DNA from 2 places in the Priestia sp. 40 genome. Region 1 is predicted to be linked to the other one. Evidence: a T-box and tRNA genes for the amino acid it is inferred to sense, from the RefSeq annotation. Region 1 holds a T-box; the other holds one or more tRNA genes.
The links. The T-box of region 1 lies ahead of thrS (threonine--tRNA ligase). A T-box ahead of a tRNA ligase gene usually reads a tRNA of that ligase, here a tRNA-Thr.
Positions count from the first base shown of each region.

Region 1 (7,289 bases):
GCAGCAGCTATTATCACGCTGTTTTTCTGGGGAGCAGCAGCTTTTGCTGTAATGCCTGGCATTCAAGTGAAAATTATGAACTTAGCACAGGAAGCACCTGCTTTAGCTTCTACTTCGAATCACTCATTTGCTAACTTGGGAAATGCTTTTGGCGCCTTTTTCGGAGGCGTAATTATTAACCATATGGGACTTACTTCACTTCCTTGGGTTGGCGCTATTTTTGTAGGAACGGCTTTTGTTATTAGCACTTGTCTGTTTATTGTGGAAACACGCAAAAAACATAGTGAACAATCTTCCTAACTGTCTAACAACTGAACAACAAGCAAAAAAGAGCCTTTCGCTGTTGAAAGGCCCTTTTTTTGCTTTTAACTCGCTTTTTTCATTTCTTTACTTGTTAATCGACTGTGTTTACGAGAGTAACCTATATATACAAATATACCAAGCACAATCCATATGCTAAAATACAGCCATGTTGTTTTAGGAAGGTTAATCATTAAAAATAAACAAGATAATACAGATAAAATTGGTAAAACCGGGACAAACGGCATTGTAAATCCACGTTTTAAAGTTGGGTGCGTTTTACGTAAGATGATAATGCTGACGCCCACCATGCCGAAAGTTAAAAGAGCTCCGATATTTGCTAAATTTGCAAGTTCTTTTAGATCGATAAATCCTGAAATTAACGCTCCGATAATCCCTACTAGCCAAGTAGAAAGAATCGGAACTCCTGTTTTCTCGTTTGTTTTGGCAAATGCTTTTGGCAGCAAGCCGTCGCGGCTCATCGAGAATAAAATGCGTGTTGCTGCATAAATGTAGGCGAAAATAACAGCCATGATTCCAATGACAGCTCCTGCAGCAATAACTCCTGCCACTGCATTTTGTCCTACTGAATGAAGAACATAGGCCATTGCTTCTGGAACATTCAGTTCCTTATAAGAAACAACTCCTGTCATAACAAGGCATACTGCTACATAAATAATTGTGCAGATCACGAGTGAGCTAATGATTCCAATTGGCAAATTGCGCTGCGGGTTCTTTACTTCTTCTGCTGATGTAGATAAAGCATCAAAACCTAAGAAAGCAAAAAATACGGCCGCTCCCCCTGTCACAACACCTTCAATTCCATAAGGCATAAAAGGAGTCCAATTAGACGGCTTCACATAAAAAGCTCCTACAATAATAAAGAGAAGGATAATAAATAATTTAACAAGCACCATAAAGTTATTCACTTTTTTACTTTCTTTAGTTCCCTTTGAAAGCAGCCATGTAATAAGTAGTGTAATACAAATAGCAGGAAGGTTCACTAGGCCTCCGTTTGCAGGGATCGTAATCAATTCTTTTGGCAGCGAAAAACCAAAGCCTTCTAAAAAGTTATTGAAATAAGAAGACCATCCATTTGCTACTGCTGACATCGTTAATAAATAGACGGAAAGCAACGTCCATCCCATTAAGTGTGCTACCACTTCACCGATTGTTGCATATGTATAGGTGTAAACGCTACCAGATACAGGTATAGTTGAAGCAAATTCCGCATAACACAGCGCTGCAAATCCGCATACAATAGAAGCCAATATAAAAGAAAAAATAACCGCTGGCCCAGCATCGTTAGCAGCTACTAAGCCTGTTAATACTAAAACCCCCGTCCCTATTACGGCTCCAATACCAAGAAGGGTCAAATCGAATGCTCCTAATGTTTTGACTAGAGATTTGTTCTGACTTTGTTCTAATAATTGCTCGATTGACTTCTTTTTAAATAGTTTTCCCATTGCACTCTCTCCTCTCTGTTACCACTCATCCCTTAAAAAAACTTGAAAATGACGTCTTTTCCCATTCGGCTGCGCATTTTTACTTCAGATACAGAATCAATTATATAGAAATAATTACTAACTTGTCTATTAGTATACTAATATCATTATATATATTTCAAGAGTTTTTGTAAGCGATTTCTTAATATCACTCTATTTTGGATTTATAAACTAAATAATAACATTATCATTGTGCTTATGTATAATAAGTTTGAATAAAAATAATATTCTAAAAAATTATTTTATATGTTTTTAGATAACTTTTTTACTAACTATCTTCAAATATAAATTCCTGACATAGAGATTATTTAGAGAATGATGAATGTTTTATCTTACCGGGTGTTATAATGATGAAAACTGAAGTGTATGAAGGGCGGAGAAAGATGATTAACTTACTTATTGGCTGTGTTTTACTAGCATTAGGAGTATACTTTATGTTTAAATTTCTTTTTTACTCTCCTTCTAAAAAGAAGCGAGATCAGCAAAATATGAATAAACCATCAGGTGAGGCTTCAGCTTCATCCCGTATAAACGATTCGAATGGAATAAGATAAATTTTTTTATAAAATACCGGCGTTTGTCTAAGGCAAAAGTTATACTGCTGATATATATTATCTTATACCCTTCTAGTTCAATATTCCCTTCATTTTGGTGTGAGACAAAATGAAGGGAATCACTATCCGACTTAAAAGATCGGATTTTTCTATTTAGTAAGGTAAATAGCTTCAATACACTCTGTTTGAATTCTTTTCTTTATTCAAGTGTACAGCTGCCTCTTCTACACTTACTGTTCCTATATTTTTCTTCCCGTGCTTTCGCATAGCAAGGGATTCATTTTCCACTTCTTTATCTCCTATCACAGCCATATAAGGAACTTTCAGCATTTCTGCTTCTCGAATTTTCAGCCCTATTTTTTCAATGCGATCATCTACTTCAACACGATACCCTTTTAACTCCAGCTCGTATTTCACTTTATATGCATATTCCACGTGCGGCGGTGCAATAGGCAATAGTTTGAGTTGAACAGGAGCTAACCAAAGAGGAAATTGGCCTTCGTAATGTTCAATCAAGATGGCCATAAATCGCTCAACGGAACCGTATATAGCGCGGTGAATCATTACGGGACGATGAGGTTTATTGTCTTCTCCAATATACATACACTCAAACTTCTCCGGCATTAAGAAATCAAGCTGAACTGTTCCACACTGCCAGCTTCGACCTAAGGAATCTAAAATATGAAAATCGATTTTCGGCCCATAAAAAGCTCCGTCTCCTTCATTCACCTGATAGTGTAAGCCTTTTTCACTTAACACAGATTGAAGCGACTTTTCTGCTTGGTTCCATGTTTCAATATCTCCCATGAATTTTTCAGGTCGTGTGGATAACTCCACTTTGTAATTGAAGCCAAAATGTGAGTAAAAGTCATGGATAAACGCTAGAATGCGGCTAATCTCAGCTTCAATCTGACTGAGTTCTACGAATAAATGAGCGTCGTCCTGTGTAAATGAACGGACTCTTAGCAATCCGTTTAAAGAACCAGAAAGCTCGTGACGATGAACTAATCCAAGCTCTGCGTATCGAATCGGAAGTTCTCGGTAGCTTCTTCGCTTGCTGTTAAACAATAAAATGGCTCCCGGACAATTCATCGGTTTAATCGCATAGTTTTGTTTGTCAACATTTGAAAAATACATATTTTCATGATAGTGCTCCCAGTGTCCTGATTGTTCCCATAGCTCCTGTTTCATCATGATTGGTGTTTTTATCTCCTGATAGCCTGCTTTGTAATGCTTTTGTTTCCAGTAGTTTTCTAACTCATTTCGAACAATCATTCCGTTAGGTAAGAAAAACGGCATACCAGGAGCTTCTTCCATCGACATAAACAGCTCCAGTTCTTGACCTAATTTTTGATGATTTCGTTTTTCTGCTTCCATTTGTTTTGACATGTTCATTCCTCCAATATGTTTTTATTCAACAAAAAAGCCGCACTCATCCCCAGTAAAGGGACGAATGCGGCCGTGGTACCACCCTAATTCCGTAAAATACTCATACGTATTTTACGCTTAAAAAGATAACGGTTTTACCGGTTGCGGTTTCAGTGTATATACATTCCCCGCCGCAGCTCCAAGGTGGTAAATTCATTTCGTTTTCTAAGGGTTCTCAGCCAGTGACCCTACTCTCTGTAAAGAAAATTAAAAAATGATTCATGTCCTTCTCATTGCTCGTATATTCATTTTTTCTACATAAAAAACCGCACTCATCCCTGGTGAAGGGACGAATGCGGTCGTGGTACCACCCTAATTCCGTAAAATACCCATACGTATTTTACGCTCAAAAAAGATAACGGTTTTACCGATTGCAGTTTCAGTTATGCACGTTCCCTGCAATAGCTCTAAGGTGGTAAATTAGATGATTTCTTAAGGGCTCCCAGCCAGTGACCCTATTCTCTGCGAAGAAAACAGCACCTAATTCATGTCCTTTTCATTGCCAAATACTGTTTATTAGTTGTTAAAAGCGATTATAGTGTATAAATTTAACAGAAGTCAAGAGATAATTTTTTATTTTTTAATGTTATAGGATTACTTTATGTTTAAATTTCTCAAAAGTTACTTAGGAATACATGAACTTAAAAAGTTTTTTATTATAATATTAAAAACTGTATTTTATTCTTGTTTTTACACAATAAAGGCGAATCAGAAAGATATTAAAAGCGCGGATTTATTTTATATACGCTTTATAAACGAAGTAAGATCCAATACTTCTCCAAATCAGAATAAGTAACATAGCACAAGTATCGTCAGGTTTTTTATTTGTATACTAAAATATTAAATATGTCTTTTTCTACTTACAAAGATATTTGACTTCAATCCGTCGAAATTATTTTTTATCTATCTTTAGACGGAAGCTCATTATGCATGTTTCCACTTTGCGGAAAAATCCGTTTTTTCTTGATTTGTTCTTTAAGAATAACATCAAGCTGACGCTGAATTTTCCTTGTTTCATTTGTCGAAAAATACGGATGAGCCAGATTTACTGTTTCTAACGGATCCTTGGTCAAGTTGTACATTTCAATTTGATCGGGAACCCCTGTTGTTTTGGGGATAGTAAGACTTACTGGGTAACCTTCATATTGCTCTCCGTGAATGAATTCATCTTTTTCGTCATCTGCTGACCAAAATTGCAGATTATCATGATAGCGAGCGTATTTCCAAATTTCCTTTCCTGCCGCTGACGGAAACTCTACAATGACCGCTTGAATGTGATTAGGCTGAACAACTGACGGGTAGCTTTCTCCTAAAAAATTTGTTTGGTGAAGTCCTTTTGTCGGGTCATCATCCGTCATGAAGAAAATCGCTGTTTCCTCTTGCTCAGCACACGTTTCTCCTCGAAGTATACCTGACAGGTCTCGCCCAACAAATGGATGTACTTCCGTATGACTTTTTTGTAATTGCTTTTGAATAGCTGAAGCATCTATATTAGCCAAACTAAGCATTGTCGGGATCAAGTCAACGTGACTAGTCAACAGGTCTGTACGTTGATAGCTAGGAAACAAATGCTTGTTGTGAATGAGAAACGGCACATGAATAGATTCTTCATACATGTTGTACCATTTTTGATGTAGTCCTCCGTGAGCCCCAAGCAAATCACCGTGGTCAGACGTAAAAATAATAATGGTATTTTCATAGAACGAAGATTGTTCGATGGTGCCAAGAATTTTTAAAATTTGTTTATCAACATTTTTTTGAAGCTGATAATATAAGCGCCGGTAGAAACTAGAATTTGGCGTCGGCTGCAGCGCTTTTGGGTAAATGTATTTATAGCTGCTTTGAGCGCTAGGCTTTGTTTGTAAAGATTCTCTAATGGTAGGTGGCGGCTCGATGTCCGGAATTGTCTCGTCAATAAAAAACTGAAACATAGGAAGGTGTTTGGTAATCGCTCCGAACAGCGCAATGTCATGCGGGTTCACAAACGAAGCTACCATGAGCCAAGGCTGCGCAGTCTTTTGATATTCTAATCGTTGGATAAGCTCTATGATTTCCTCTGCATATATTTTGTCTCGTCCACTCACTCCAATGGCCGCAGATGAACCAGAATTGTGCGGGTTTCTCCCTTCCGGCTCTGGACCAATCCACTCTGAAAAACCAAACTTTTCAAGCTTATTAGCCCGTTGATAGAGGCGCTCTTTTTCTGGATCCGGTCTTCCTGTTTGCATCTGGTAGCTAGAAAAAACGTTGTGTGTTCCTGGAATTAAGATGTTCTCATCAGAAATATGCCATTTTCCTTTATAAAAGGTTTGATACCCAGCCTGCTTAAAATAATCTCCCATCGTTGGGACGGTATTAGGCTGCAGCCAAAACATATCAGGATCTTGTGACTTCTTTGCGATACCTTGCGTTTGCGTAACTCCGTGCAAGGAAGGGTACTGCCCTGTAAACAATGTAGCTCGACTCGGTGAACAGGCTGTAGAACCGACGTAGTGACGAGTAAAGGCCATTCCATGCTGTTTTAAAAATTCATGTGCTTTTAAATGTTTTTTTCGCCACTTTTTTACTTCTTTACTTTCATATACGGGTGGAAATCGTTCTTCGTCCACCATAATTAACAAAAAATTAGGCTGCTCCTTCATGTTTACTCCTCCGCGTGTTTATCAAATGTTCTGTATTGATAAACTATGTAAAAAGTACTTTTTTTAGAAGAACGGAGTACGGTTCATGTCTTTTTATACCCAAACAAAAAAAGACTTGGAGGATTTCTCTAAGTCTTTCATAGCTCATTTCAATACGATATTTCTTATTTTTTGTACGTTTTTAGGTGCTGATTTCGTTTATAGGTACCAATTATACTAGGCATACCTACAATTATGCTTATCATAAAACTCCACATCATGTAGCGCCAATCCCCTGTCAAAAGCGCTAATCCCATAAAAAAAATGAGCTGACCAACCAGAGCTAACCATGAAGCTATCCAAGCAAACATCATATTCTCTTTCAAGTTATCACCTCATATTTTTAATTATGAATGACTTCTTTTATTTTACCATAAAATTCTATTTTCAAAGGTTGTTCTACTGTTTATTTTATGTACATAACTAAAAAAGCTAATGGCTACGCTTATCTAGCCATTAGCTTTTTCATTATTTTGCGAATACATGATGCCCTATTTTAATTGTTTCTTGTTTTTGGCGCAGCCATTGATCTCCCGTTTTATCAGGGTTAAAGAAGAATAATGAACCTTTTCCTTGACCTTGGAAGTTAATTGCTTCTTCTACAGCTTTTTTTGAACCCTTGTCTGCAGGTTTATTAATTTGACCGTTGCTGACTGGGCTGTACTGACCTTTTTGATAAATAACGCCTTTTACAGTGTCCGGGAATTTGCTGCTGTCGACTCTATTTAATACAACTGTCGCCACAGCTACTTTGCCTGCGTACGGCTCTCCTTTGGCTTCAGCTGATACAAGACGAGCTAATAGTTCTTTATCATTTTTAT
Region 1 covers NZ_JBMPZA010000012.1:127,799-135,087, forward strand. The annotation lists gene ACO1DI_RS13480 (MFS transporter) at 1-300, shown strand, start outside; gene ACO1DI_RS13485 (amino acid permease) at 366-1,766, opposite strand; gene ACO1DI_RS13490 (hypothetical protein) at 2,156-2,359, shown strand; gene thrS (threonine--tRNA ligase) at 2,531-3,748, opposite strand; T-box leader at 3,802-4,030, opposite strand; T-box leader at 4,070-4,296, opposite strand; gene ACO1DI_RS13500 (sulfatase-like hydrolase/transferase) at 4,687-6,429, opposite strand; gene ACO1DI_RS13505 (hypothetical protein) at 6,594-6,794, opposite strand; gene ACO1DI_RS13510 (cell wall hydrolase) at 6,937-7,289, opposite strand, start outside.

Region 2 (7,289 bases), on a different contig from region 1:
TGCTTCTTTATCACCAATTTTGCCTAACGCCCATGCCGCCGTTCCTCGAATAACAGGGCGAACGTCATTTTTAATTAACTCAATTAAATCTGGAACGGCGGTTTGATCTTTAAAATGGGCCAGTGCAATAATGGCATTACGCTGAATTGGCTTTTTCCCTCTCCAAGATCCTGAAACATGTCCAAATTTCTCTTTGAACTCACGATTACTCATCGTTAAAAGCGGTTTTAATTTAGGCTTCGCAAGTTCTGGGTCAGGCTCCATCTCAGGGTGAAAATGAAAGTCTTTTCCTTTATTTTCAGGACACACAGTTTGACATGTATCACAGCCATATAAACGATTGCCTAATTTACTTCGAAATTCTTCAGCTAAAAATCCTTTTGTTTGGGTTAAAAAGGCAATGCATCGCTGCGAATTCAGCTGACCGCCTGTTACAAGCGCGCCGGTAGGGCACACGTCCACACACTTATTACAAGTACCACAACCGTCCTCTATCGGTTTATCAGGAGGAAACGGGATATCTGTAATCATTTCTCCTAAATACACGTAGGAACCAAATTCAGGTGTAATAATGGCACAGTTCTTACCGCTCCAGCCAATACCAGCTCTTTCTGCTACAGCTCTGTCCGACAGCTCGCCTGTGTCTACCATCGATTGAAAGATAGCTGCAGGTACTTTTTCTTTTATGAAGGTTTCAAGCTTTTGAAGCCTATCACGTAGAACCGTATGATAATCTTGCCCCCAAGAAGCACGGCAAAAGATTCCTCGGCGATCTTCCTTTGTGCTCTTTGGTGCATCTTTTAATTTAGAAGGATACGCAAGTGCAATTGAAATAATAGATCTAGCTTTTGGAACAACTAACGTGGGATCTACTCTCTTTTCAATATCAGGTTCTTCAAAGCCCGAAGCATAACCTAACTCTTTCTGTGCTAACAATCGATTCTTTAACTCATCAAACATAGAAGCACTCGCAAATCCAATCTTATCGATTCCAATCTCTTTGCTGTATGAAATAATTTCTTCCTTTAACTGATACGCATTCATAGTGAGTAATGGCCTCCTTTCTAAGAAATTCTATATATTCATGCATTGAACTGTTTTCTCACTCAATGAAATGATAGGATGGTATCTATAAACGAACAAATACTAATTATAATAGAAAGGATCAAAAAAATGAACTTTACATTATCACCCGCTATTAAACAGCTTTGCCCTTCTTTCAAAATGGGAATCATTCAGTATAAAAATATTGAAGTTGGCGATTCTCCTCAAATGCTAAAAGGACGTCTGCGCCTCTTTCAAGAATCCATTTATTTCGACCTTGAGTCAAAAAAAGCAGCAGAATTTGAAGGTGTTAGCGAGTGGAGAAAGCTTTTCAAAACATTTGGAACTGATCCAAGTAAATACCGTCCTTCAATAGAGGCTTTAATTCGGCGAATAGGAAAACAAACGTATTTGCCTTCTATCAATTCCGCTGTGGACATTAATAACTTTTTTTCATTGCAATATGAAGTACCAATTGGAATTTATGATTCCTCTAATTTAGAGGGCCCCATCGAATTTACTATCGGTAAAAAAGAAGAGTCTTATGAAGCTCTAAATGAACGTAACATTTCTTTAGAAAATAAAATCATTTCAAAAGATGCCTTAGGAGCTTTCGGAAGCCCTTATGTCGATTCTAACCGAGCGTACGTAACTGAAAAGACAACACAAGCTGTACAGTTCATTTATTTAAAGCCTTCACTTTCAGAAGAACAGGCTTATAAACTAACTAAATCCCTAAGTGACATGTTCATTCAAATTCACGGCGGCGAAGCAACCTATCAAGTCATTAACTAATGTACGCAAATATAGCGTCTATCTTTTCAAGATAGACGCTATATTTGCGCTAAAAATAAAAAACGCAACATCTCAGCTTTGAAAGCGAGACACTGCGTTGTGATAACAATATGTATGGAGCGGGTGATGAGAATCGAACTCACGACATCAGCTTGGAAGGCTGAGGTTTTACCACTAAACTACACCCGCAAATATTATCAAAATTTGTCGACCGATAAGTAAAAATAAAAACAGGAATCATCCTGTCAAGTAAAGCTAAAGTACCGATGGTCGGGGTCGAACCGACACTCCCGAAGGAACACGATTTTGAGTCGTGCGCGTCTGCCAATTCCGCCACATCGGCAAAATAAAAAAGGCAAGTTAAAATAATAAATGGTGCCGAGGGCCGGACTTGAACCGGCACGGTAGTCACCTACCGCAGGATTTTAAGTCCTGTGTGTCTGCCAATTCCACCACCCCGGCAGCTTGTAAATAAATGGAGGCGGCAACCGGATTTGAACCGGTGATAAAGGTTTTGCAGACCTCTGCCTTACCACTTGGCTATGCCGCCATTTACTCAAGACTAAGTAACTTTATTAAAATTAAATTGGAGCGGAAGACGAGGTTCGAACTCGCGACCCCCACCTTGGCAAGGTGGTGTTCTACCACTGAACTACTTCCGCAAATATGGCTGGGCTAGCTGGATTCGAACCAACGCATGACGGAATCAAAATCCGTTGCCTTACCGCTTGGCGATAGCCCAATATTGGAATATGCATATCGTTTATAAATGGGGCGACTGATGGGAATCGAACCCACGAATGCCGGAACCACAATCCGGTGCGTTAACCACTTCGCCACAATCGCCACGTATATATGCAATGTTATTTTTATAATTGGCAGGGGCAGTAGGAATCGAACCCACACTGACGGTTTTGGAGACCGTAGTTCTACCTTTAAACTATGCCCCTGTAAATGGTGGAGGGGGGCAGATTCGAACTGCCGAACCCGAAGGAGCGGATTTACAGTCCGCCGCGTTTAGCCACTTCGCTACCCCTCCACAATAACTGTGGTGCCGGCAAGAGGACTTGAACCCCCAACCTACTGATTACAAGTCAGTTGCTCTACCAGTTGAGCTACACCGGCATTTTAAAAACAAATGTTTTTAAAATGGTGGCTCGGGACGGAATCGAACCGCCGACACAAGGATTTTCAGTCCTTTGCTCTACCAACTGAGCTACCGAGCCTTATTAAATTTAAAATGGCGGTCCCGACGGGAATCGAACCCGCGATCTCCTGCGTGACAGGCAGGCATGTTAACCGCTACACCACGGGACCACTTGGTTGCGGGGACAGGATTTGAACCTGCGACCTTCGGGTTATGAGCCCGACGAGCTACCGAACTGCTCCACCCCGCGATGATAATAGATAATATATGGTGGAGGATGACGGGATCGAACCGCCGACCCCCTGCTTGTAAGGCAGGTGCTCTCCCAGCTGAGCTAATCCTCCACTATTATGTAGATGAAAATAAATGGTGACCCGTACGGGATTCGAACCCGTGTTACCGCCGTGAAAGGGCGGTGTCTTAACCGCTTGACCAACGGGCCACTGTGCTAATTAAATGAAAATGGCGGAGAGCAAGGGATTTGAACCCTTGAGACAGCGTTAACCGCCTACACGATTTCCAATCGTGCTCCTTCGGCCACTCGGACAGCTCTCCAAATGGCTCCACAGGTAGGACTCGAACCTACGACCGATCGGTTAACAGCCGATAGCTCTACCACTGAGCTACTGTGGAATAATAACAGCCTGGCAACGTCCTACTCTCACAAGGACAAAGTCCCAACTACCATTGGCGCTAAAGAGCTTAACTTCCGTGTTCGGTATGGGAACGGGTGTGACCTCTTCGCTATCGCCACCAGACATATTATATTATACATGATTTAATAAAGAAAGCAAGACTTTTTTTGAAAAGTTTTGTTCTCTCAAAACTAGGTAACAGTTTGCTGAGTAAAGCTTACGCTTTTAAAAGTTTGGTTAAGTCCTCGATCGATTAGTATCAGTCAGCTACACATGTCGCCACGCTTCCACCTCTGACCTATCAACCTGATCATCTTTCAGGGATCTTACTAGCTTGCGCTATGGGAAATCTCATCTTGAGGGGGGCTTCATGCTTAGATGCTTTCAGCACTTATCCCGTCCACACATAGCTACCCAGCGATGCCTTTGGCAAGACAACTGGTACACCAGCGGTGTGTCCATCCCGGTCCTCTCGTACTAAGGACAGCTCCTCTCAAATTTCCTACGCCCACGACGGATAGGGACCGAACTGTCTCACGACGTTCTGAACCCAGCTCGCGTACCGCTTTAATGGGCGAACAGCCCAACCCTTGGGACCGACTACAGCCCCAGGATGCGATGAGCCGACATCGAGGTGCCAAACCTCCCCGTCGATGTGGACTCTTGGGGGAGATAAGCCTGTTATCCCCGGGGTAGCTTTTATCCGTTGAGCGATGGCCCTTCCATGCGGAACCACCGGATCACTAAGCCCGACTTTCGTCCCTGCTCGACTTGTAGGTCTCGCAGTCAAGCTCCCTTGTGCCTTTACACTCTACGAATGATTTCCAACCATTCTGAGGGAACCTTTGGGCGCCTCCGTTACATTTTAGGAGGCGACCGCCCCAGTCAAACTGCCCACCTGACACTGTCTCCCGGCCCGATCAGGGCCGCGGGTTAGAATTTCAATACAGCCAGGGTAGTATCCCACCGACGCCTCCACCGAAGCTAGCGCTCCGGTTTCTCAGGCTCCTACCTATCCTGTACAAGCTGTACCAAAATTCAATATCAGGCTACAGTAAAGCTCCACGGGGTCTTTCCGTCCTGTCGCGGGTAACCTGCATCTTCACAGGTACTATAATTTCACCGAGTCTCTCGTTGAGACAGTGCCCAGATCGTTACGCCTTTCGTGCGGGTCGGAACTTACCCGACAAGGAATTTCGCTACCTTAGGACCGTTATAGTTACGGCCGCCGTTTACTGGGGCTTCAATTCAGAGCTTCTCCCAAAGGATAACCCCTCCTCTTAACCTTCCAGCACCGGGCAGGCGTCAGCCCCTATACTTCGCCTTGCGGCTTCGCAGAGACCTGTGTTTTTGCTAAACAGTCGCCTGGGCCTATTCACTGCGGCTCTCTCGGGCTATAAACCCTACCAGAGCACCCCTTCTCCCGAAGTTACGGGGTCATTTTGCCGAGTTCCTTAACGAGAGTTCTCTCGATCACCTTAGGATTCTCTCCTCGCCTACCTGTGTCGGTTTGCGGTACGGGCACCTCCCGCCTCGCTAGAGGCTTTTCTTGGCAGTGTGGAATCAGGAACTTCGGTACTATAATTCCCTCGTCATCACAGCTCAGCCTTAATGATGAGCGGATTTGCCTACTCATCAGCCTAACTGCTTGAACGCGCATATCCAGCAGCGCGCTTACCCTATCCTACTGCGTCCCCCCATTACTCAAACGGCGGGGAGGTGGTACAGGAATATCAACCTGTTGGCCATCGCCTACGCTTTTCAGCCTCGGCTTAGGTCCCGACTAACCCTGAGCGGACGAGCCTTCCTCAGGAAACCTTAGGCATTCGGTGGACAAGATTCTCACTTGTCTTTCGCTACTCATACCGGCATTCTCACTTCTAAGCGCTCCACCAGTCCTTACGGTCTGACTTCGCTGCACTTAGAACGCTCTCCTACCACTGACATCAAAGATGTCAATCCACAGCTTCGGTGATACGTTTAGCCCCGGTACATTTTCGGCGCAGAGTCACTCGACCAGTGAGCTATTACGCACTCTTTAAATGGTGGCTGCTTCTAAGCCAACATCCTGGTTGTCTAAGCAACTCCACATCCTTTTCCACTTAACGTATACTTGGGGACCTTAGCTGGTGGTCTGGGCTGTTTCCCTTTTGACTACGGATCTTATCACTCGCAGTCTGACTCCCATGGATAAGTCTTTGGCATTCGGAGTTTGACTGAATTCGGTAACCCGTTGGGGGCCCCTAGTCCAATCAGTGCTCTACCTCCAAGACTCTCACAACATGAGGCTAGCCCTAAAGCTATTTCGGAGAGAACCAGCTATCTCCAGGTTCGATTGGAATTTCTCCGCTACCCACACCTCATCCCCGCACTTTTCAACGTGCGTGGGTTCGGGCCTCCATTCAGTGTTACCTGAACTTCACCCTGGACATGGGTAGATCACCTGGTTTCGGGTCTACAACCACATACTAAACGCCCTATTCAGACTCGCTTTCGCTACGGCTCCGCCTTATCAGCTTAACCTTGCATGGGATCGTAACTCGCCGGTTCATTCTACAAAAGGCACGCCATCACCCGTTAACGGGCTCTGACTACTTGTAGGCACACGGTTTCAGGATCTCTTTCACTCCCCTTCCGGGGTGCTTTTCACCTTTCCCTCACGGTACTGGTTCACTATCGGTCACTAGGTAGTATTTAGCCTTGGGAGATGGTCCTCCCAGCTTCCGACGGAATTTCACGTGTTCCGCCGTACTCAGGATCCACTCAAGAGGGAACGAAGTTTCAACTACAGGGTTGTTACCTTCTTCGACGGACCTTTCCAGGTCGCTTCATTTACTTCGTTCCTTTGTAACTCCGTATAGAGTGTCCTACAACCCCAAGAGGCAAGCCTCTTGGTTTGGGCTAATTCCGTTTCGCTCGCCGCTACTCAGGAAATCGCATTTGCTTTCTCTTCCTCCGGGTACTTAGATGTTTCAGTTCCCCGGGTCTGCCTTCAATATCCTATGTATTCAGATAAAGATACTGTTCCATTACGAACAGTGGGTTTCCCCATTCGGAAATCTCCGGATCAAAGCTCACTTACAGCTCCCCGAAGCATATCGGTGTTAGTCCCGTCCTTCATCGGCTCCTAGTGCCAAGGCATTCACCGTGCGCCCTTTCTAACTTAACCATTAGCGAATAAATGGTACAACATATTGTTGTGTTATTTATTGGTTTGATTAAAGAAAAGTTTCACTTTTCCTCAGCAATTACTGTTATCTAGTTTTCAAAGAACAATCGCAACCAAAATTCTTCTTATCTAAGTAAGAAGAAAGTAGTGTGCTTTCTATAATTGAGAGATTGAACTCTCAAAACTGAACAAAGTGTCAAAACGTACGTCATGTAAAAATCCTTAGAAAGGAGGTGATCCAGCCGCACCTTCCGATACGGCTACCTTGTTACGACTTCACCCCAATCATCTGTCCCACCTTAGGCGGCTAGCTCCTTACGGTTACTCCACCGACTTCGGGTGTTACAAACTCTCGTGGTGTGACGGGCGGTGTGTACAAGGCCCGGGAACGTATTCACCGCGGCATGCTGATCCGCGATTACTAGCGATTCCAGCTTCATGTAGGCGAGTTGCAGCCTACAATCCGAACTGAGAATGGTTTTATGGGATTGGCTTGACC
Region 2 covers NZ_JBMPZA010000015.1:522,981-530,269, forward strand. The annotation lists gene queG (tRNA epoxyqueuosine(34) reductase QueG) at 1-1,044, opposite strand, end outside; gene ACO1DI_RS17520 (B3/B4 domain-containing protein) at 1,174-1,839, shown strand; tRNA gene ACO1DI_RS17525 (tRNA-Gly) at 1,955-2,028, opposite strand; tRNA gene ACO1DI_RS17530 (tRNA-Leu) at 2,101-2,182, opposite strand; tRNA gene ACO1DI_RS17535 (tRNA-Leu) at 2,213-2,301, opposite strand; tRNA gene ACO1DI_RS17540 (tRNA-Cys) at 2,316-2,389, opposite strand; tRNA gene ACO1DI_RS17545 (tRNA-Gly) at 2,427-2,501, opposite strand; tRNA gene ACO1DI_RS17550 (tRNA-Gln) at 2,507-2,581, opposite strand; tRNA gene ACO1DI_RS17555 (tRNA-His) at 2,610-2,685, opposite strand; tRNA gene ACO1DI_RS17560 (tRNA-Trp) at 2,716-2,789, opposite strand; tRNA gene ACO1DI_RS17565 (tRNA-Tyr) at 2,795-2,878, opposite strand; tRNA gene ACO1DI_RS17570 (tRNA-Thr) at 2,889-2,964, opposite strand; tRNA gene ACO1DI_RS17575 (tRNA-Phe) at 2,990-3,065, opposite strand; tRNA gene ACO1DI_RS17580 (tRNA-Asp) at 3,081-3,156, opposite strand; tRNA gene ACO1DI_RS17585 (tRNA-Met) at 3,160-3,236, opposite strand; tRNA gene ACO1DI_RS17590 (tRNA-Val) at 3,255-3,330, opposite strand; tRNA gene ACO1DI_RS17595 (tRNA-Glu) at 3,354-3,428, opposite strand; tRNA gene ACO1DI_RS17600 (tRNA-Ser) at 3,450-3,541, opposite strand; tRNA gene ACO1DI_RS17605 (tRNA-Asn) at 3,545-3,619, opposite strand; rRNA gene rrf (5S ribosomal RNA) at 3,629-3,744, opposite strand; rRNA gene ACO1DI_RS17615 (23S ribosomal RNA) at 3,855-6,790, opposite strand; rRNA gene ACO1DI_RS17620 (16S ribosomal RNA) at 7,017-7,289, opposite strand, start outside.
Region 2: it encodes a tRNA-Thr, which carries the amino acid that the T-box ahead of thrS (threonine--tRNA ligase) is inferred to sense. The anticodon was not compared.